One region of the Arthrobacter sp. K41 genome, then DNA from elsewhere that is predicted to be linked to it. Evidence: predicted binding sites of a transcription regulator. Region 1 holds the regulator's gene; the other holds the start of a gene.
The links. Region 1 encodes HrcA, which represses chaperone genes, less so after heat shock. Its sites were predicted from a motif close to TTNGCACTCGNNNNNNNCGAGTGCNAA; they were not measured.
Positions count from the first base shown of each region.

Region 1 (10,355 bases):
GGGCCACGTGGACTTCACGTACGAGGTTTCCCGCTCTCTGGCGGCCTGCGAAGGAGCCATCCTCCTGGTCGACGCGGCGCAGGGCATCGAGGCGCAAACCCTCGCCAACCTGTACCTGGCCATGGAGAACAACCTCACGATCATCCCGGTCCTGAACAAGATTGACCTTCCGGCCGCCCAGCCCGAGAAGTACGCGGCGGAGCTGGCCAGCCTCATAGGCGGGGACCCGGAGGATGTCCTGCGTGTCTCCGGAAAGACCGGAATGGGCGTCGAAGCGCTGCTCGATAAGATTGTCCGTGATCTTCCAGCCCCGGTGGGAGACGCAAATGCTCCCGCCCGCGCCATGATCTTCGACTCGGTATATGACACGTACCGCGGTGTCGTCACCTACGTCCGCGTGGTGGACGGGATGCTGCACCCCCGTGAACGCATCCAGATGATGTCCACCCGGGCCACCCACGAACTCCTGGAGATCGGGGTGAGCTCCCCGGAACCAACCCCGTCGAAGGGTCTGGGCGTCGGCGAAGTGGGCTACCTCATCACCGGCGTAAAGGATGTCCGCCTGTCCAAGGTGGGCGACACCGTCACCAACCTTGCGAAGCCGGCTGCCGATTCGCTCCCCGGCTACGCCGATGCCAAGCCCATGGTCTTCTCCGGCCTGTATCCGCTGGACGGCACGGACTACCCGGTGCTGCGCGACGCACTCGAGAAGCTGATGCTTAACGATGCCGCCCTGGTATACGAGCCGGAAACCTCCGCAGCCCTGGGCTTCGGCTTCCGCGTGGGTTTCCTTGGACTGCTCCACCTTGAAATCACGCGCGAGCGGCTCGAACGCGAGTACAACCTGGACCTTATCTCCACCGCTCCGAACGTGGAATATGAGGTAACGCTGGAGGACAAAAAGGTTATCCACGTTACCAACCCCAGCGAATACCCCTCGGGCAAGATCTCCGAAGTCCGCGAGCCAATGGTGTCCGCCACCATCCTGGCGCCGAACGAGTTCGTCGGCGCCATCATGGAGCTGTGCCAGAGCCGGCGCGGCGTGATGGGCGGCATGGACTACCTGTCCGAGGACAGGGTTGAGATCCGGTACCGGCTGCCGCTGGCCGAGATCGTGTTCGACTTCTTCGACATCCTCAAGTCCAAGACCCGGGGCTATGGTTCGCTTGACTGGAAGGCCGACGGTGACCAGGTGGCCGACCTCGTGAAGGTGGACATCATGCTCCAGGGCGAGCAGGTGGATGCCTTCTCCGCCATCACACACCGCGACAAGGCGTACGCCTACGGCGTCATGATGACCACCAAGCTGCGCGAACTCATTCCGCGCCAGCAGTTTGAGGTGCCCATCCAGGCCGCCATCGGCTCAAGGATCATCGCGCGCGAAAGCATCCGCGCTATCCGCAAGGACGTGCTGGCCAAGTGCTACGGCGGTGACATCTCGCGCAAGCGCAAACTGCTGGAAAAGCAGAAAGAAGGCAAGAAGCGCATGAAGATGGTGGGCCGGGTCGAGGTCCCCCAGGAAGCATTCATCGCCGCGCTGACCACCGACGAGTCCAAGGACAAGGCCAAAAAGTAGTGAACACCGCGTCCGGCAACACCGGAGGCCCCTGCAATGCCTAGCACCCTTCCCCTCGGCGACCCCGCGCCGTCGGACGGCCTGCTGCCTGCCCAGGCAGCGGACGGTTCGGCGGAGCGGGCGTTCGGCCTGTACGTGCACATCCCGTTCTGCGCTGTGCGCTGCGGATACTGCGACTTCAACACCTATACCGCCACGGAACTCGGCGGCGGCGCCTCCCAGGATTCGTATGCGGGCACGGCCGCCTCTGAGGTGTCGATGGCGGCCCGGGTACTGGCCCAATCCGGCCTGCCTCCCAGGAAGCTGAGCACGGTGTTCTTCGGAGGGGGCACGCCCACCCTGCTCCCCGCAGAGGATCTTGCCCTGATCCTCCGCCGCGCCATAGACCACTGGGGAATTGAAAACGGCGCCGAGGTCACCACGGAGGCGAACCCCGATTCGGTCACGCCGGAATCCCTCGCCATCCTCAAGGAGGCCGGCTTCACCCGGATCTCCTTCGGCATGCAGTCCGCCGTTCCGCACGTCCTCAAGGTGCTGGACCGCACGCACTCGCCCGCCAGGGTCCCGCAGGTGGTCCAGTGGGCCCGCGAGGCCGGGCTCGCCGTCAGCCTGGACCTGATCTACGGAACGCCGGGGGAGTCGCTGGCGGACTGGAGGTGCTCCCTGGAGACAGCACTGTCCTACGGGCCCGACCACATCAGCGCCTACGCGCTGATCGTGGAGGACGGCACCAAGCTCGCTGCCCAAATCCGCCGCGGTGAGGTACCGGGAATCGACGACGACGACCACGCCGACAAGTATGAGCTCGCCGACCAGCTGATCACCGAAGCCGGCCTCGGCTGGTACGAGGTCAGCAACTGGGCCCGCACCCCGGAGCAGGCCTGCCGGCACAACCTGGCCTACTGGCGCGGTGATGACTGGTGGGGGATCGGACCCGGCGCGCATTCGCACGTGGGCGGAGTCCGCTGGTGGAACGTCAAGCATCCCGCCGCGTATGCAGGCCGTCTGGCGCAGGGTCTTTCGCCTGCCGCCGGCAGGGAAACGCTTGACCCGGAAACGCGGAACGTGGAACGGGTGATGCTCGAGGCCCGCCTGCAGGCCGGCCTGGAGGTTTCTGCCCTCGGTGCCGAAGGCCGCCACCAGGTCGCGGGCCTGATCGCCGACGGCCTGGTGGAGCCGGCCGCAGCCTTCCGGGGACGCCTCGTCCTCACCCTCAAGGGCAGGCTGCTGGCCGACGCGGTGGTCCGCCGCGTACTGCCTGACTGATGCGCGGCCTCCCGCAGTCCGGGGGTTAAGCCTATGATGTGCACAGCAACGAAGAGTCTGGGGGAGGACGTGGGAAGCAAGAGGGCAATTTTGCTCGTGCCCGACCGGGAGGAATGGGAAAGTCAGTTCAGACGGTACGCGCAAAGGCGTAAGCGCGTGGGGGCCTGGATAGGGATTGCGTTCGGTGGACCGCTTTTGGCAGGATCTCTCTACTTAACCGGGCTGCTCTACCCTCTGCTCCGGGGAGACATCGCGGCCGGCCACCCCAGCTACGACTCCTACAGGACTGCAGCGGCCACCGCACTCCTCGTTGTTGTTGCGGCTTTAGTGCTTTACGCGGGGTCCAGCATCATGTTCAGCCGCTGGCTCAGGAAAACCCACGTACTTCTGGGCTTCAACCCCGATGGTTCCTTCGCGGAAGTCCGCTGTGCCCTCACTCCCGACAGTACGAATTCCTAATCCGCAGGACGGCCGCCCAGGGACGTGATGGTACGGGTGGAACTGTCCCAAAGACGGGCCTCGACGCACTGACCCTCAGTCCTGGCCGCCAGGGCATCCAGGGCTGCCCCGAGCCGGTGCCCGGGGATCCTGCGGGCAAGGGTGACGTGCGGCGTCCAGGCATTCGGAAGGGTGTTTTCGTAGGCGCCGGTACACCGCTGATGCAGCCGGGCGTGAAGTTGGAGTAGATCCGCCGCCGGCACAACCAAGCGCGCCAGAACGTATTTGCCGGCCCCGGCAGGAAAGACCACCAGGCCTGAAAACCTGATACTGAACGGCAGCCCGCTCCACAGGTCATGGATGTCCCGCCCAACATCGAGCAGGTTGCCTGCGGCCAGTGTGATGTGTGGCCTGTTGCTGGGGGAGGTGTGCGAGGCGAGGCTCGGCAGGCCGGCTTCCGAGAGCGTGGCCCAATCAGTCCTGATGGAAGAATCCGTGGATTCCCCGAAGGTCAACTCGACGCTGCGCATTTCCCCATCATGCCTGACGGACGCAGATGCTATGGCTTTTACTCTGGCCCAGAGCCCGGTTGCGTTATTTGATCCAGCGCAGGTTGTACGGGTAGCGGTGCGGCTGGCCGCGGTTGACATGGATTCCGGCAGCCACCGAAAAGCAGGTCAGACCAATCCAGATCAGGGTGGCGATAACGGCGAAAATGTTGCCGATCACCGGCACGAAGACCAGGATGTTGGCAACCACTGCGGCGATGGTGGGCGGCAGGCTGAAGTTCAGCGCCTCCTTTGACTCCTGCGCAGTGAACGGACCACGGTCACGGAAGATCAGGTAGATCAGGAGCGAAGGAACGCAGCCCAAGATGCCGCCGAAGTGGGCCAGCGTGGCCCACTGGCGGTCTTCGCTGGCTGTCAGGGGCAGGGCATTCGCCGGAACGCCGTGGTACTCCGAACGGGCCTGGCCCACCGGGCTGTCCCTGTGATCGCGTGCATTTTCTGCCACAGTCTGTTCCTTCTGGAGTGCAATGGTGCTGACTAAGAATGCCATGCCTGCTGGCGGTCCTGCGGTCGGCAGGCACCGCAGTACCAAGAATACTGGGTGCAACGCCGATGCCCGACCCTATCCGCCTTCCGGCAGCGCGACAGCCCGGCCCGCGGCGGGCTCAGGGGACGGTGAGGAAATCGATGACTTCCTCCACCCTCCCCAGCAGCGACGCCTCCAGATCGGCGTAGCTGCGGACGGCGCCCAGCAGCTTCTGCCACCCGAGGCCGATGTCCTCTTTGGTCTCGTGAGGCCAGCCGAAGGCGGACAGGATGCCGGTTTTCCAGTCCTGCCCGCGCGGCACCACCGGCCATTTCTCGATTCCCAGCACAGCCGGGCGGATTGCCTGCCACACGTCAACGTAGGGGTGCCCCACAATCAGCACATTGCCTGCAGCGCCGGGAGAGGACATCACGGATTCGGCAATGCGCGACTCCTTTGAGTCGGGCACCAGGTGGTCCACGAGCACCCCCAGGCGCCTGGCCGGGCCCGGCTTAAAATCGGCCACAGCGGCAGCGAGGTCATCAATGCCGTGGAGGGGTTCGACGACGATGCCCTCCACCCGAAGGTCATCGCCCCATACCTTCTCGACGAGCTCGGCGTCGTGCTTTCCCTCCACCCAGATGCGGCTCGCCTTGGCAACCTGGGCCCGCTGCCCAGCCACCCGGACAGAACCCGACGCCGTCCTGCCGGCCGCGGCCCCGGAGCCCGCGGCCGGCCGCGGGGACGGGGGCATCAGCCGGATTGCCTGCCCTTCAAGGAGGAACCCGAAACCCAGCCGGAAGGACCGGGACTTGCCGCGGCGGTCCTCCAGGGCCACCACATGCATTCCACCCGATTTCTCTACCCGGGTCACCGCGCCCACCCAGCCGGACTGGACATCCTCCAGCACCATGCCCCGCTCCACGGGTACTTCCGGCAGTTGCGTCCGGGCAGGTGCGGACAGGTCCTGGGCTCCCCAGTTCTGGTAATGCATGGAATCACTCCGCTTCGTGCTGGATGGTGGCCCGGAATTTCGCCCGGAGCGGTACCAATGCTAACAACGGGGCGAGTCATATTAGACTGTTAGCACTTGGGCATGTCGAGTGCTAACCCCTGGAGAGATACGGTGCGGGCAGAACGACTGCCCTGAACCTGGATGGAGGTGGAGTGTGAGCGAGCCGCGCAAACTGGAAGTATTGCGGGCCATAGTGGAGGACTACGTCCACTCCCGTGAGCCCGTCGGGTCCAAGGCCCTGGTGGAGCGGCACCATCTCGGTGTCTCCAGCGCAACCATCCGCAACGACATGGCAGCGCTTGAGGACGAAGGACTGATCACCGCACCGCACACCAGCGCAGGCCGTATCCCCACCGACAAGGGCTACCGGCTCTTCGTCGACCAGATTTCCGCAGTAAAGCCTTTGTCCCAGGCTGAGCGGCGTGCCATCCAGTCACTGCTCGAAGGCGCGGACGACCTTGACGACGTGCTGGAACGCACCGTCCGGCTCCTGTCCCAGCTGACAAACCAGGTGGCGGTGGTCCAGTACCCACACCTCAACCGGGCACTGGTCCGCCACATCGAATTCGTTCTCCTTGCCCCGCGGAAGGTGCTGGTGGTACTGATCGCCGACAGCGGCAAGGTTGAACAGCGGGTCATCGACGTCGGGCAGGACCTCGCGGATGATGCCATCGCTGCTTTGCGCGGCCGCTTCCTCGGATCGCTCGCCGGAACTCCCCTGGCGCAGCTCGGACAGTCCCTGCCCGCAGTGGTGTCCGGGGCTGCCCCCGGTCAACGCCAGGCAGCCCAGGCACTTGCGCACGGGCTGGAGGCCCTGGCCCACAGCAGCCGCGAAGACCGGATGGTGATGGCCGGCACAGCAAACCTTGCGCGGTCCAACGTTGATTTTCCGCTAAGCATCGGACCTGTGCTGGAGGCGCTCGAGGAGCAGGTGGTGATGCTGCGCCTGCTGAGCGAGATGGCGCAGGACCACCGCGGAGTTGCCGTGAGCATCGGGCGTGAAAACCCCTACGATGGCCTGGCGGAGGCATCCGTCGTGGCCACGGGCTACGGCCCGGACAGTGTCGCCAAAATCGGCGTGCTGGGTCCCACCAGGATGGATTACCCCACCACCATGGCGGCAGTGAGGGCTGTGGCCCGTTACCTGTCACGGATCCTGGGACCCTGACCGCAGTACAGCGCCCCTGGGCGCACAGCAGTGTATGCAGCACGACTGCAGGCAGAACAACAAGGAAGAGATACAAACTTTGAGCAGCCACTACGAAGTCCTTGGAGTCGCACCGGATGCCACCGGGGAAGAGATCAAGAAGGCCTACCGCAAGCTGGCCCGAACCCTTCACCCGGATGTGAATCCCGGTGAAGATGTTGCGGACCGCTTTAAGGCAGTAACCCACGCCTACGAGGTTCTCTCGGATCCCCAGAAGCGCCGGGTCTACGACACCACCGGCAACGAGAACGGCACGGACAACGGATTCGGCGGCGGGGCCTACGCCGGCCAGGGCTTCGCTTTCCAGGACATCTTCGACACCTTCTTCGGCGCAGGTGGCACCACGGGCCCCGCCTCAAGGGTCCGGCGCGGGCAGGATGCGCTCATCAGCGTCAGGATCGAGCTCCGCGACGCCGTATTTGGGGTCAACAAGAAGCTCGAAGTGGACACGGCAGTACTCTGCCCCACCTGTGAGGGCTCCTGCTGCCGGCCCGGAACCCATCCTGAGCGCTGCGATATTTGCGGCGGCAGCGGCCAGGTCCAGAGGGCTGTCCGCTCAATCCTGGGCCAGGTCATGACCGCCGCGCCCTGCGGCACCTGCGAAGGTTTTGGAACTGTTATCAAGGACCCCTGCAACGAGTGCAGCGGGCAGGGCCGGATCCGCAGCCGCCGTTCCCTGACCATCAAGGTTCCTGCCGGCGTCGCCACAGGGACACGCATCCAGCTGTCCGGCCAGGGCGAAGCCGGTCCCGCCGGCGGTCCCGCCGGCGACCTGTACGTGGAAATCCGCGTCAACAACGATGCCACCTATGTCCGGGAAGGCGACGACCTGCACGCCACCCTGAACATTCCCATGACGGCGGCTGCCCTGGGCACCGACGTAACCCTGGAAACCTTCGACGGGCCCCAGGAGATCGACGTGAAGGCCGGCACCCAGTCCGGCGAAATCATCACCCTGCGCGGACTGGGCGTCACCCATCTGCGCGGGTACGGCCGCGGCGACCTGAAGGTCCATCTCCAGGTGGAGACTCCCGCCAAGCTCGATGCGCAGCAGGAGGACCTGCTGCGGCAGTTGGCCAAACTTCGCGGCGAGCAGATCACCGATGGCAAACTTGCTGCCGGCGGCGGCATGTTCGCCAAGCTCCGGGACCGGCTCGGTAACCTGTAGCGGTGAGCAACCCCGTCTTTTTCACCGCGCCCGGGTCACTGGACCGGATGGTGCCGGCAGGGACTTTTGTCCTGGAAGGACCCGAGGCGCGGCACGCGGTCACCGTTAAGCGGCTGGCACCGGGTGAGCCGGTGGACATTGTGGACGGCGCCGGGACCCGGATGAGCGGCAAGGTCACAGCTGCTTCGCCTTCCATGCTCGAAGTGGCTTGTGACTCAGTGGTTGTTGAGCACCGGCCGGACATCCGGCTGGTGCTGGTCCAGGCGTTGGCCAAGGGCGACCGGGATGAGCTTGCCATTGAAACGGCCACCGAACTTGGCATCGACGCCGTCGTCCCCTGGCAGTCCGAGCGGTCCATCGTGCGCTGGAAAGGCGACCGTGCGGCCAAGGCGCACGCCAAGTGGCAGTCGGTTGTTTCCGCCGCCGCGAAACAGGCACGCCGCGCCTGGATCCCCGAGGTGCGGGCTGCCGTCGACACTGCCGGCCTTGCCAACGCCGTGGAGCAAGCGGGCCTTGCCGTTATCCTGCACGAAGATGCCGTGCGCCCCTTCCGGGCAGTCCTGGCGACGTGGCTCGAAACCGGGGCCGCGGACGGGGTGCGGGAAGTACTCCTGATCGTGGGGCCGGAGGGCGGCATCAGCCAGCGGGAAGTGACGAGGCTGTGCGGCCGGGGCGCCGTCACGGCTCTCCTGGGGCACCATGTGCTGCGTTCGTCAACTGCCGGACCCGCCGCCGTCGTCCTTGCCAGCGACGTCCTGGGCCGCTGGGCCGCGCCGGCTCTCTGAGCCGGGAACAACAGCAGGGCTAACGGACCTTGAAGCTCCGGGTGTCTTCGCTGCCGTCCTCTTGGCCTTCCGGGCTGGAGGTCTGGGCCACGCGCAACTCGAAGTCCCCCTCCGGCAGGTTAAGGGCCAGGGTGAATACGCCTGCCTGTGCCGGGTCCGCAGCTGCTGTTGTCTCACCGGTCAGGAAGGGGGTCTTGTTTCCATTATTTTCGGACCGCAGGATCTGCCAGCGCAGCTTGCCCCCCGGAACTGTGCTCCGGCCAGTGATCTTGACACTGCCGTTCGCCATCTCCACGTTCTCCTGGGGGTCGATGACCCACACGGGAGCCACCAGCCCCGCCGTCCGGGCCATCGGCGAGCCCAGCTGCACATGGTTAAAGGCGACGTAGTCGGTGTGGCCATCCACAAGAATCCGGACGCGGATCTGCTGCCCGGAATCAATTAACCCCGAACTCGCCGCCGCCGCGGTCGCGGTATAAACCAGCTGCTGAACCGCCCGGGCTGCCATATCGGCGTCAAGATTGCTGTTAAAGGCATCCTCCGACACATCCACGGTGATGACGTCCTTGCCGGAGATCGACGTAGCAAGCTCGCGGGGATTCTGCCACGGCGTAAAGAAGTCGGGATCCAGCGGTTTTTCGGACATCATGGCGCGGAGGGCGGCCGTCACCGGATTCTCCTGACCGGGAACCTCCCGGAATTCCCGATAGAGGAAGACGCTGCTGTTGCTGCGGCCGATCCAGTAGACGGGTGCTTTGTTGGAGGACTGTGTAGTCTCCAGGGGAGCGCTGGTGGATGGGGCACTGGATGTGGTTCCCGGGCTGGAGGACAGGAGGCCGGTGGGCGCTGGCCCCGGTTCGGCGATGCAGCCCGTCAGGGCAGGGACCACGAGCAGGAGACCGGCGAAGACCGTTGAACGGGCGCCGCTGAAGAGGTCACGGGCGCGGCGGGGCGCTGCGGTTTCCGGCACCTTGATTGCCCTGTCCTTTCCTGGTCGGATAGGCCGATCCCCGGTCGGCCATGGTGTTCCAGCAGCGGGCTGGATTTCCAGCATTGCACAGCCCCGGGGAGCAGATGCGCCGGGATGCGCCGGGCCGGCCAACTGCAACGGGAACGATATGAGGCCGATATGAAGTTGATACCTAATAACGGGAACAAGTGCTGTGCCCGTTCCGGAAAGCACCGGAAGCCCGGATGCGGTATGGGGCCAGGAGTGCCTGCTGGCGTAGGATGGAAGGTACTGCTGGAGGCAACGGCAACATCCGCCGCATACCAGCTGACAGCTACTGTTTCGACATCGAGGGGATCACAGGCCTGCGGGCCAGCACTATGACTGAATCAGCTAACGGAAAGCGCAGGCTTGTCACCGGCGAGGGCGCAGCGGGCGAATTTCCCCACACACTTCCCGGCGTCCGTACCGAAGTGGTCCTCTTCGACAATTCCGACCAGATGGTTCAATCGCTGGGCAGCCACGACGAGGCGCTGCGGTTCATCGAGGAGCAGTTCCCCGACGTCAATTTCCACGTCAGGGGAAACGAGCTCTCCATCAGCGGCCCGGCGGCGGATGTCCCGCGGATCATGCGGCTCCTGCACGAGGTCCGCGGACTCGTTGCCCGCGGTACTGTCATCAGCCCGGCCGTGCTGCAGCAGCTCGTCGCACTCCTGCGCACGCAGTCCATGCAGAACCCTGTGGATGTGCTGACCCACGACATCCTGTCCAGCCGCGGAAAGACCATCCGGCCGAAGACGCTGAACCAGAAGAACTACGTTGACGCCATCGACGCCAATACTGTCATCTTCGGAATCGGCCCCGCCGGAACGGGCAAGACCTACCTGGCCATGGCCAAAGCGGTGCAGGCACTGCA
Region 1 is NZ_JBNHEW010000001.1:447,893-458,247, reverse strand. Features, by position in the region: gene lepA (translation elongation factor 4) at 1-1,576, shown strand, start outside; gene hemW (radical SAM family heme chaperone HemW) at 1,613-2,842, shown strand; gene AC5RTE_RS02135 (hypothetical protein) at 2,999-3,301, shown strand; gene AC5RTE_RS02130 (2'-5' RNA ligase family protein) at 3,298-3,810, opposite strand; gene AC5RTE_RS02125 (DUF4870 domain-containing protein) at 3,875-4,294, opposite strand; gene AC5RTE_RS02120 (DUF3097 domain-containing protein) at 4,455-5,309, opposite strand; gene hrcA (heat-inducible transcriptional repressor HrcA) at 5,485-6,498, shown strand; gene dnaJ (molecular chaperone DnaJ) at 6,578-7,705, shown strand; gene AC5RTE_RS02105 (16S rRNA (uracil(1498)-N(3))-methyltransferase) at 7,708-8,490, shown strand; gene AC5RTE_RS02100 (GerMN domain-containing protein) at 8,510-9,460, opposite strand; gene AC5RTE_RS02095 (PhoH family protein) at 9,820-10,355, shown strand, end outside.

Region 2 (10,708 bases), on a different contig from region 1:
TTTCCAGGCCTGGGCCCCGCCGTCAGTAAGACGGTGGGAACTAGTGGCTGTGGCCCGCGTGCTCGTCTTCCTCGGCAGGCTTCTCCACAACGAGGGTCTCGGTGGTGAGAACCAGTGCAGCGATGGAGGCTGCGTTGCGGAGGGCCGCACGGGTGACCTTGACGGGGTCAATGACTCCTGCGGCGATCAGGTCTTCGTACTCGCCCGACTTGGCATTGAAGCCGTTGTTGGTTTCGAGTTCGGCAACCTTGGCGGTGATGACGTAGCCGTCGAAGCCGGCGTTCTGGGCGATCCAGCGCAGCGGCTGGACCAGGGCGCGGCGGACAATGCCCACAGCAGCGGCGGCGTCACCTTCGAGGGCCTTGACGGCGGGGTCCTCGTCCAGGGCCTTCAGTGCGTGGATCAGTGCGGAACCGCCACCGGCCACGATGCCTTCTTCGAGGGCAGCGCGGGTGGAGGACACTGCATCTTCGATGCGGTGCTTCTTTTCCTTCAGCTCAACCTCGGTGGCTGCGCCGACCTTGATGACACCGATGCCGCCGGCCAGCTTGGCCAGGCGTTCCTGCAGCTTTTCCTTGTCCCAGTCGGAGTCGGTGCGGGTCAGCTCGGCACGGAGCTGGGCAACGCGTGCTGCCACGTCTTCGGCCGAACCTGCGCCGTCAACAATGGTGGTGTTGTCCTTGGTGACCGTGATGCGGCGGGCGGTACCCAGCACCTCAAGGCCAACCGTATCCAGGCTCAGGCCCAGTTCCGGGGACACAACCTGTGCGCCGGTAAGGGTGGCGATGTCCTGCAGCATTGCCTTGCGGCGGTCGCCGAAGCCGGGGGCCTTGACGGCTACCACGTTGAGGGTGCCGCGGATGCGGTTGACGATCAGCGTGGACAGGGCCTCGCCGTCGACGTCCTCAGCAATGATGAACAGCGGCTTGGAGCTCTGCAGCGCCTTTTCCAGCAGCGGCAGGAATTCCTGCACCGAGGAGATCTTGCCCTGGTTGATCAGGATGAGGGCATCCTCGAGGACAGCTTCCTGGCGTTCTGCGTCAGTGACGAAGTACGGGGACAGGTAGCCCTTGTCGAACTGCATGCCCTCGGTGAGGACCAGTTCGGTCTGGGTAGTGGAGGACTCCTCGATGGTGATCACACCATCCTTGCCAACCTTGCCAAATGCCTCGGCGAGGAGCTCACCAACCTCTTCGCTCTGGGCGGAGATTGCTGCAACGCTGGCCACCTGGGTGCCCTCGACGGGGCGGGCGTTTTCCAGCAGGCGGGCGGCAACGGCTTCAACGGAAACCTCGATGCCGCGCTTGATCTGGCCGGGAGCAGCGCCTGCCGCTACGTTGCGCAGGCCTTCCTTGACCAGGGCCTGGGCCAGGACCGTTGCCGTGGTGGTGCCGTCGCCGGCAACATCATTGGTCTTGGTGGCGACTTCCTTGGCCAGCTGTGCGCCAAGGTTCTCGTACGGGTCGTCCAGCTCAACTTCACGGGCGATGGTGACGCCGTCGTTCGTGATGGTGGGAGCGCCCCACTTCTTGTCCAGGACGACGTTGCGGCCGCGCGGGCCGAGCGTCACCTTGACGGTGTTGGCGAGCTTATCGATACCGGCTTCAAGAGACCGGCGTGCAGCGTCATTAAACGCAAGCTGCTTTGCCATGGTTTTGTCCTTTCAAGACAGAACCCCGCGCAGCCGGCCAGCAGAATGCAGGACCAGCGGCACGGGGATCCGGAGAGTTACTTTACGACGATCGCCAGGACGTCGCGGGCGGACAGCACGAGGTATTCGGTGCCGCCGGTCTTGACTTCGGTTCCGCCGTACTTGGAGTAGATGACGACGTCACCGACTGCTACGTCCACCGGGACGCGGTTGCCGTCTTCGAAGCGGCCGGGGCCTACTGCAACAACTTCGCCTTCCTGGGGCTTCTCCTGCGCGGAGTCCGGGATGACCAGGCCGGAAGCCGTGGTCTGCTCGGCTTCGAGCGGGCGGACAACAATACGATCCTCAAGAGGCTTAATAGAGACCGACACTCGGACCTCTCCTTTTCGTCAGCAAATTCGTGGACTGGAAAGCTTTCGGCCCTGGCTGGCAACCGTCGTCGCGGTGCCGGCAGCAGCCTGGCTGGCAGCTCTTCATGTGTTAGCACCCTCCTAGGGAGAGTGCTAATGAAGACTCTATGTAAGGGTTAGCACTCGGTCAAGGCGAGTGCCAGCGTTTCGTCATGGAGTACTTGTCTGCGTGTAGATTTGAGCGGTGCGCGCCGCCGTTTACCTCATCCTTGCCAACCTTTTCTGGGCCGGAAATTTTGTGGTGGGCCAGGCCGCCATGCGGACCATGGAGCCGCTGCAGCTGACGTTCTGGCGCTGGGTGCTGGCCGCGGTGCCGCTGCTGGTGCTCGCCCACTTCGTGGAGCGGCCGGACTGGCGGGCGGTCCTGCGCCGTTGGCCGGTCCTGCTGCTCCTGAGCGCCCTGGGCATGAGCGGCTACACGCTGCTGCTCTACAGTGCCCTGCAGAACACGTCCGCCCTGAACGCCTCCCTGGTCACGGCTGCGAATCCGGCCCTGATCATGGTGCTGGCGGTAATCCTGCTTCGGGACAGGCCCCGCCCGCTGAGCTGGGTGGGCATCGGCCTGGGCCTCCTGGGCGTCCTGCTGGTGCTCACCGGCGGAGAACTGCAGCGCCTGTTGACCTTCTCGATCAACAAGGGCGAGCTCCTGATCGTCGGTGCCATCACCGTCTGGGGCCTCTACACCATCATCGCCCGCCGGCTGAGCATCCCCGCGGTCACCTCCACGGCGGTGCAGGTGGCCATGGCGGCCGCTGTCCTCAGCCCCTTCGCGGTGGTGGCGGGCGCCGGCCTCCCCGAAACCCCTGCAGAGGGCTGGTCCCTGGCGTTTATCGCCCTGTTCCCCTCGCTGGGTTCCTACCTGCTGTGGAACCTCGCCCTCAAGCGCACCACAGCGGCCAACGCCGGCAACTACCTGAACCTCATTGCCGTGTTCACCGCCATCATCACCGTGATCCTGGGCCAGCCCATCACTGTTCCGCAGGTCCTCGGCGGCGTTTTGGTTATTTCCGGGGTGCTGCTGACCAGTGCAGGCGGCAGGCCGCCTCAACGTCCCAGGTCATCAAAGCCGACGTCTTCCCCGCCCTCGCCGTCGCCGGCAGCCGACTTCCGGGCCCGGTAAAGAACAGCGCCCGCGGCAGCGGCCGTCAGCAGTGCGAAAACCAGAACGGCGATGCTGCCGGCCCGGGCGCCGTCGTACAGCCCGCGGATGTCCCGCGCCTCCTGGGTGTCGCCGGCAATGTCATTGCCGCCCACTGAGTAAACGGTGGCGTTGAACGTATCAAGGAAAAAGATGACCACCAGGAGTCCGATGCAAACCACGGCCACCAGGGAGCCGGCGATCAGTGCAGGCCGGGCGAATCTGGCAGGGCCCCTGTCCCTGGCTGGTTTTTCGGACTGCCGGGGGCCTGCGCTCTCATCCATGCTTTCAACACTATCCGCATCCCGGCGGACGCTCCTCCACTAGGCTGGAAGGCATGTCTCCAGCTCCCCAGGACCAGATCGCGCCCTTGCTGACCCCGGAAGGCTGGGAGCTTTTGGCGTCCTTGGGCCCCTACCAGGAGGACAAGTCCTTCGAGCTGAACTCAGCATTGCGGAAGGCCGGCCACTCCCCCGCCCTGGTGTCCGCGGTCCTGACCCAGTCCCGGCTCCGCACCAAGGCAGAGGCGAAGTTCGGTGAGTTTGCCCGCAGCATGCTGTTCACCCAGGCGGGCCTGGAACAGGCCACCAGGCTCAACGTGGCCGCGCGCCATGCGCAGCGGTTTGCCGAGGCGGGCATCGGCCACGTGGCGGACCTCGGCTGCGGCCTGGCCGCTGACTCCCTGGCACTGGCGTCGATGGACATCAAGGTCACAGCTGTGGAAATGGACGAGACCACCGCCGCCTGCGCAACCGTAAACCTCATCCCTTTCGCCAACGCTTCCGTGGTCCACGCGGATGCCACTGCCGTTCCGCTGGAAGGGATCGACGGCGTCTGGCTGGACCCTGCGCGCCGGGTCACTTCCACTTCCGGGACCAAGCGCATCTGGGACCCCGAGGCCTTTTCGCCGCCGCTGTCCTTTGTTGAGTCCCTGGCTGCGTCCGGCCGGGCGGTCGGCGTCAAAATGGGACCGGGAATGCCCCATGACTCGGTGCCGGCGGAGTGCGAGGCGCAGTGGGTCTCCGTCTCCGGCGATGTAACCGAGGTGGCGCTGTGGTTCAACGCCGTCCGGCGCCCCGGCATCCGCCGGGCGGCGCTGGTCCTGGGTCCCCAAGGTGCGGCCGAGCTCACCAGCGGCGAGGATTTCGGGGCTGGTCCCGCCGCCCCGGTGGGGCCTGTGGAGGGCTACCTGTACGAGCCCGACGGTGCCGTGATCCGCGCGGGACTGGTGGCCGACGTCGCGTTGCAGCTCGGCGGCCACCTGGTGGATGAACACATCGCCTACATCTGCGCGCCGCAGCTGGTGGACACGCCCTTCGCCCGCGCCTACAAAGTCCTCCAGGTCATGCCGTACAACGTCAAGGCCCTCAAGGCGTGGGTGAAAACGGAGGGCATCGGAGTGCTGGACATCAAGAAGCGCGGCACCGCCGTCACGCCGGAGGAACTGCGCAAACAGCTCCTTCCCGGCGGGAAAAACACAGGGAAAAGCGCAGGCGGCAGGAAAGCCGGTACCAAAACGGCCACCCTGGTCCTGACCCGCATTGGCGAGGACCGGGTGGTCATCGTGGTGGAACCCGCCTGAAAGCCGCTACTGGGCGCGGGTGAATTCCTCGGCCGCCCGCACCTGTTCGGCCGTCGGCCGGACGCCGGTGTAGAGCACGAACTGCTCCAGCGCCTGGATCGTGGCTACCTCGGCTCCTGTGATCACCGGCTTTCCGGCGGCGCGGGCCGCAATGATCAACGGGGTTTCGGCAGGGAGGGCAACCACGTCGAACACAACCTGTGCGGCGTCGATGGCTTCGGGCGGGAAAGCCAGGGTGTCCGCTCCGGGTCCGCCGGCCATGCCGAGGGGTGTCACGTTGATGATGAGGTCCGCCGTCCCGCCGTCGAGCGCCGGACGCCACTGGAACCCGTACTGTTCGGCGAGCGCCCGGCCGGTGGTTTCGTTCCGCGCGAGGACTGTGACGTTGGTGAATGCGGCGTCCCGGAGCGCGGCAACGGTGGCCTTGGCCATGCCTCCTGCCCCCTGGACCAGCACTGAATAGCTGGTGGGAACGGCGTTGGTGGCCAGCAACTGTTCAATCGCGGTGTAGTCGGTGTTGTAGGCCTTCAGGTGCCCATCGGTGTTCACGATGGTGTTCACGGAGTCGATGGCCTTCGCGGAGGCATCCATCTCGTCCACGAGGGCGATGACGTCCTCTTTGTACGGCATGGAGATGGCGCAACCGCGGATTCCCAGCCCCCGGACTCCGGCGATGGCCTGTTCCAGGTTGGTGGGGGCGAACGCCTTGTAGATCCAGTTCAGGTCCAGCTGTCCGTACAGGTGGTTGTGGAAGCGGGTCCCGTTGTTGCTGGGCCGGGCGGAGAGCGAGATGCAGAGGGTCATGTCTTTATTCAGGATGGGCACCCCACTATTTAACCCGTTACTGCCCAAGGAGGCAGCGCTAAGTGCCGTTTTCAACGCACCCAACGGCACTTGGCGCCTTTCTTGTGTTAGGGGCAGCCGGTTCCGGCAGGATACCTTCCGACGTCGGCGGGCAGCTTTCCCGGAGCCGCCGCCGTACCTGCCAGCACGGCGGCGAGGGCATCGAAGGCGCCCTGGCTGCGGCCGTACAGGGCCACCTTGACCGGCGCCGCGGAGCTCTCCAGCGGCCAGGGCGCATCGAGGGCAACGGCAATGTCCCCTCCCGCGGGCCGTCCGCCGTACGGGATGAGGGTGACCAGGGGGCCGGAGCCCAACGCGAGGCCGTGGCGCGCCGCGGCGTCCGCGAACCGCGCCCTGTCCACCGGGCTGCCACCGGCCACGCGGACCGCGCCCGGTGCGAGGGGGCCGCCGCAGTGGCCGGAAAGGACCGTGACGGCAGCGGTGGAGACCTTGGCTGAAAGCGGGGCGCTGCTGCCGGCTGCAGTACCTGTAGGTTTGCCCGTTCCCGCAGCGGCCCGGGCGTGCCACGTCATCATGGTTGCCACCCGCAGGGCGGCTTCATCCAGCCTTGACGCCGGCAGGCTGCCGGTGGCCACGGCAGAGACAATCGCGGCATGGGCCTGCCCGACGTCGGCAGGCATCAGCAGGAGGTCCGCTCCCGCAGCCAGGGCCATGACGGCGGCTGAGCCGGCGGGGTACGTCTTGTGCACCGCCCCCATGTTCAGGGCATCGGTCACGGCCACCCCGTTGAACCCGAGCCCCCGCAACGCCTTGTAGGTCGGCGCGGAGAGCGACGCCGGTACGCCGGGCTCCAAGGCAGGCACCGCGATGTGGCCGGTCATCACCATCGGGGCGCCGGCGGCGATGGCGGCCTGGAAGGGCTTCCAGTCGCGGGCACTCAGATCGGCCACACCGGCAGGCTGTACGGGAAGGTTCAGGTGTGAATCGGTGGTCACCGACCCGTGGCCGGGGAAATGCTTGACGGCGGGAAGGACGCCTGCGGCCAGCATCCCTTGGGAGTAGGCCACCCCCAAGCTGGCAGCCGCGGCCGGGTCAGCGGACATGGACCGGGCACCGATGGTGGGATCCGCAGATCCAATGGTCACGTCAGTGTCCGGGGCGAAGTCCGTGTTGAAGCCCAACGGCACCAGCTCGCTTGCCAGCCCCTGCCCGGCCTCCTGCGCCAAGGGCAAGCTGCCGGCGGCGCCGTAGCTCATGGGCGCCGGCCATTCCGTCAGGGGCGCTCCGAGGCGTGCCACGATGCCGCCCTCCTGGTCAACGCCGATCATCCCCGGCCATGGCCTGCCGTCAGCTGTGGCCGCCCTCGCTATTTTCTGGTTGGCGGCGCCCATGGCCGCGACGTCCACAATCCCCTGCGGGTCCAGCGGCACGTTGTCGCCCATGATGATGGCCCCGGCAAGGTGCAGGCGTTCGACGACGGCGGCATGGGCACCGGCGTCCGTGCCCGTGAAGAAGGGAAGCAGGACCTGCCCCGCCTTCTGCTCCGGCGACATCCGCGCCAGGGCCGCGGCGGCGGCGTCCTGGTCCCGCTGCTGCGGGCCCCACCCCAGCGGGCGCAAGGCAGGGTCGGGTGTTGGCGAAGGTGAGGGGGAAGCTGTGGCGGGTGCCGGCGTCGTGCGTGGTGCCGAAGGTGCGGCCGGGGTGGAAGGTGCCTGCGACGGGGCAGGGCCGGGAGCCGCGGTACAGGATGCGAGCGCCACCGCAGCAGAGGCTGCAGCCAGAACGGGGAAGGTTTTGTGAAGACTGTCACGCAGGTGTTGGAACAAGGCCATCAATACGATGCTACCCCTGCACTAGACTTGAACCACCCGTTCGCCTGCCGGCAGGAGCCGCAGCAGCCCCCAGTGACGGCGGAAGCCAGCGGCAAACAGGACAGTTAGGAAACGCGTGGAAATCGAGTTCGCTTCATCGAGGCAATCAACACTTGGTGTCGAATGGGAACTCGCGCTGGTGGACGGCAGGACGGGCGAGCTGGCCTCGGTTGCCAATGAGGTGCTCCGCGGCGTGGCCTCCCGCCACCCGGAGCTTAGCGACGATGACGAGCACCCGCACATCAAGCAGGAACTGCTGCTGAATACGGTGGAGCTGGTCACCGGCATCTGCGAGACGGCCGCCGAAGCCAAGGAGGACCTCAGCAGGTCCCTTGCAGCGGTACGGGAGATCACCGATCCGATGGGCGTGGAGCTGTTCTGCGCCGGAAGCCACCCTTTCAGCCCGCCCCAGCTGCAGCCGGTGACGGACAAGGCCCGGTACGCGAAGCTCATTGACCGCACCCAGTGGTGGGGCCGCCAGATGGTCATCTACGGCGTGCATGTACACGTCGGCCTGGACCGCCGCGAGAAGGCGCTTCCGGTGCTGGACGGCCTGGTTAACTACTTCCCGCACTTCCAGGCGCTCTCGGCGTCGAGCCCCTTCTGGGGCGGCGAGGACACCGGCTACGCGTCCCAGCGCGCCCTGATGTTCCAGCAGCTGCCCACAGCCGGCCTCCCCTTCCAGTTCAGCTCGTGGGAGGAATACGAGTCCTACGTACAGGACATGTTCACCACCGGCGTGATCGATACCCTCTCGGAGATCCGCTGGGACATCCGGCCGGTGCCCAACCTGGGCACCATCGAGATGCGCATCTGCGACGGCCTGGCCACCCTTGAGGAAGTGGGCGCCATCGCCGCCCTCACCCAGTGTCTGGTGGATGAGTTCTCCACCACCCTGGACAACGGCGGAACCATTCCCACCATGCCGCCGTGGCACATCCAGGAGAACAAGTGGCGGGCCGCCCGCTACGGCATGGACGCGATCATCATCCTTGATGCCGCGGGCAAGGAGCAGCTGGTTACAGACCACCTGCTGGAAACCCTGAACCGGCTGGAGCCCGTGGCCGCCAAGCTCGGCTGTCCGGATGAGCTTGCCGACGTCGAGAAGATCATCCGCCGCGGCGCCGGCTACCAGCGGCAGCGCCGGGTGGCCGAGGAGCACGGCGGGGACCTCCAGGCCGTCGTCCTGGACCTGGTCAAGCAGATGCGGAACGGCCCCACCGCCTGAATTCTTCCTCCGGCGCCTTGTCGGTCGTGGTCAGGCCGGGAGTGAGACCGAGGTGACCGGCATGGAGGAATCCGGGGCGAACCTGATCCCGCTGGGTTCCACTCCGGCCATCACCAGCTGCGCTCCAAGGGCGGCCACCATGGCGCCGTTGTCGGTGCAGAGGTCCAGGGGCGGAACGTGCAGCGTGATCCCGGCCGAGGCGCAGCGCTGGCCGGTCAGCTCCCGCAGGCGCGAGTTCGCCGCCACGCCGCCGCCGAGCAGCACGTCCCTGATGCCGTTTTCCCGGCAGGCCAGGACGGCCTTGGAGGAGATGATGTCCACCACGGCTTCCTGGAATGCGGCTGCGATATCGGCAACCGGGACCTCCTCGCCGCGGGCCTCGAACTGCTCGACGCACCTGGCCACAGCGGTCTTCAACCCGCTGAAGGACCAGTCGTAGCGGTGCGGGCCGGGTTTCCCGGCCGTCCCCATGTACTTGGGCTGGCTGAGGCCGCGGGGGAAGCGGATGGATTTGGCGTTGCCGGTCCGTGCCACCTTGTCGATGGCAGGCCCGCCCGGATAGCCGAGCCCCAGGATGCGGGCCACTTTGTCGTACGCTTCGCCGGCGGCGTCATCGATGGTGGAACCAAGCAGTTGCACATCGTCCGTGATGCTGTTGATTTTCAGGATCTCGGTGTGCCCGCCGGAGACCAGCAGTGCGCCGAGATTCTCCGGCAGCCGGGGAGCGGCTGTGCCCTGTTGCCTGTCCAGCAGTCCCACGCCCACGTGCGCCACGAGGTGGTTGATGGCGTAGAGCGGCTTGCCGGTGGCTACGGCCAGGGCCTTTGCGGCGCAGACCCCCACCATGAGGGCGCCGGCCAGGCCGGGGCCGGAGGTGACCGCAATGGCGTCAACGTCCTCCAGGGTGACTCCGGCGTCGGACAGCGACTGCTCGAGCGTGGGCACGAAGGCATCAAGGTGGGCCCGGGAAGCGATCTCGGGAATGACCCCGCCGAACCGGACGTGTTCGTCCATGGACGAGGACACGGTGTTGGTCAGGAGGGTGGTGCCCCGGACGATGCCCACTCCGGTTTCGTCGCAGGAGGATTCGATGCCGAGCACCAGGGGCTGCGAGCGGTTCATGGCTGGCCTGCTTCCGTTGATGTGCCGTCTCCCGGTCCTTCGCTTTCAGGCCCGGGAAGCTGGAGGCGCATGATGAGGGCGTCAACGCCGTCGCGATAGTAGCGGGGGCGGACGTGGATTTGTTCGAAGCCGAAGCGCCGGTAAAGCTGCTGCGCGCGGGGGTTGTCCGCGCGCACCTCCAGCAAGAGGTCCGCTGCGTACCTGCGGCGCGCCTCCTCTATGAGCGAGGTCAGCAGCGTGGTGCCGATGCCGCGCCCTTCGTATTCGGGCACGACGGCGATGGTCTGCACGTCCGCGATGGGTTCTATGCACATCAGCCCGGCGTAGCCCACGATGCCTTCGCTGCCCTCGGCCACCAGGTACCAGCGGGTATCCGGCTGGGCCAGCTCGTCGTAAAACATGTGCAGTGGCCAGGCATCCACCGGGAAAAGCCGCTGCTCCAGGACGCTGACGGCGATAACGTCCTCGGGGGTCATCTGCCGGATGGAGACGCCGTGGCTGGCCGGATCCGCGGCGGCGTTCACAGGGCCCTCTTCCTGGGCCCGGGAACCTGCGCATCGGATTCGCGCAGGTACAAGGGGGTGGAGTCGAGGAGGGAATCTCCGGCGGCAAGCCGGGCCAGTGCGAACTGGCCCAGGTACAGGGCGTCCGGCTGTTCCAGCGCGAATTCCGGGTTCGCCTTCAGGGTTTCTCCGTAGAGCCCGGCACCGGCACCGTAGGCGGGGAGGTCCGGCAGATCCGTGGCAGAGCCAACGTGCGGCCCGTCCTCCAGCACGGGAAGCTGGCCATCGGCAAGGCTGTAGCGGGCCCAGTACACCTCTTTGCGCCGGGCATCGGTGACCACCAGGAAGTCCGGGGCCGCGGCGGTGGATTCCGCCACTTCCAGTGCCACGGCATCCAGG
Region 2 is NZ_JBNHEW010000005.1:207,115-217,822, forward strand. Features, by position in the region: gene groL (chaperonin GroEL) at 41-1,651, opposite strand; gene groES (co-chaperone GroES) at 1,729-2,022, opposite strand; gene AC5RTE_RS13530 (DMT family transporter) at 2,246-3,181, shown strand; gene AC5RTE_RS13535 (hypothetical protein) at 3,106-3,483, opposite strand; gene AC5RTE_RS13540 (THUMP-like domain-containing protein) at 3,537-4,781, shown strand; gene AC5RTE_RS13545 (shikimate 5-dehydrogenase) at 4,788-5,606, opposite strand; gene AC5RTE_RS13550 (glycoside hydrolase family 3 N-terminal domain-containing protein) at 5,693-7,138, opposite strand; gene AC5RTE_RS13555 (glutamate--cysteine ligase) at 7,533-8,684, shown strand; gene tsaD (tRNA (adenosine(37)-N6)-threonylcarbamoyltransferase complex transferase subunit TsaD) at 8,715-9,806, opposite strand; gene rimI (ribosomal protein S18-alanine N-acetyltransferase) at 9,803-10,282, opposite strand; gene tsaB (tRNA (adenosine(37)-N6)-threonylcarbamoyltransferase complex dimerization subunit type 1 TsaB) at 10,327-10,708, opposite strand, start outside.
Region 2: the regulator HrcA is predicted to act here: its motif matches at 2,178-2,204, upstream of groES (co-chaperone GroES).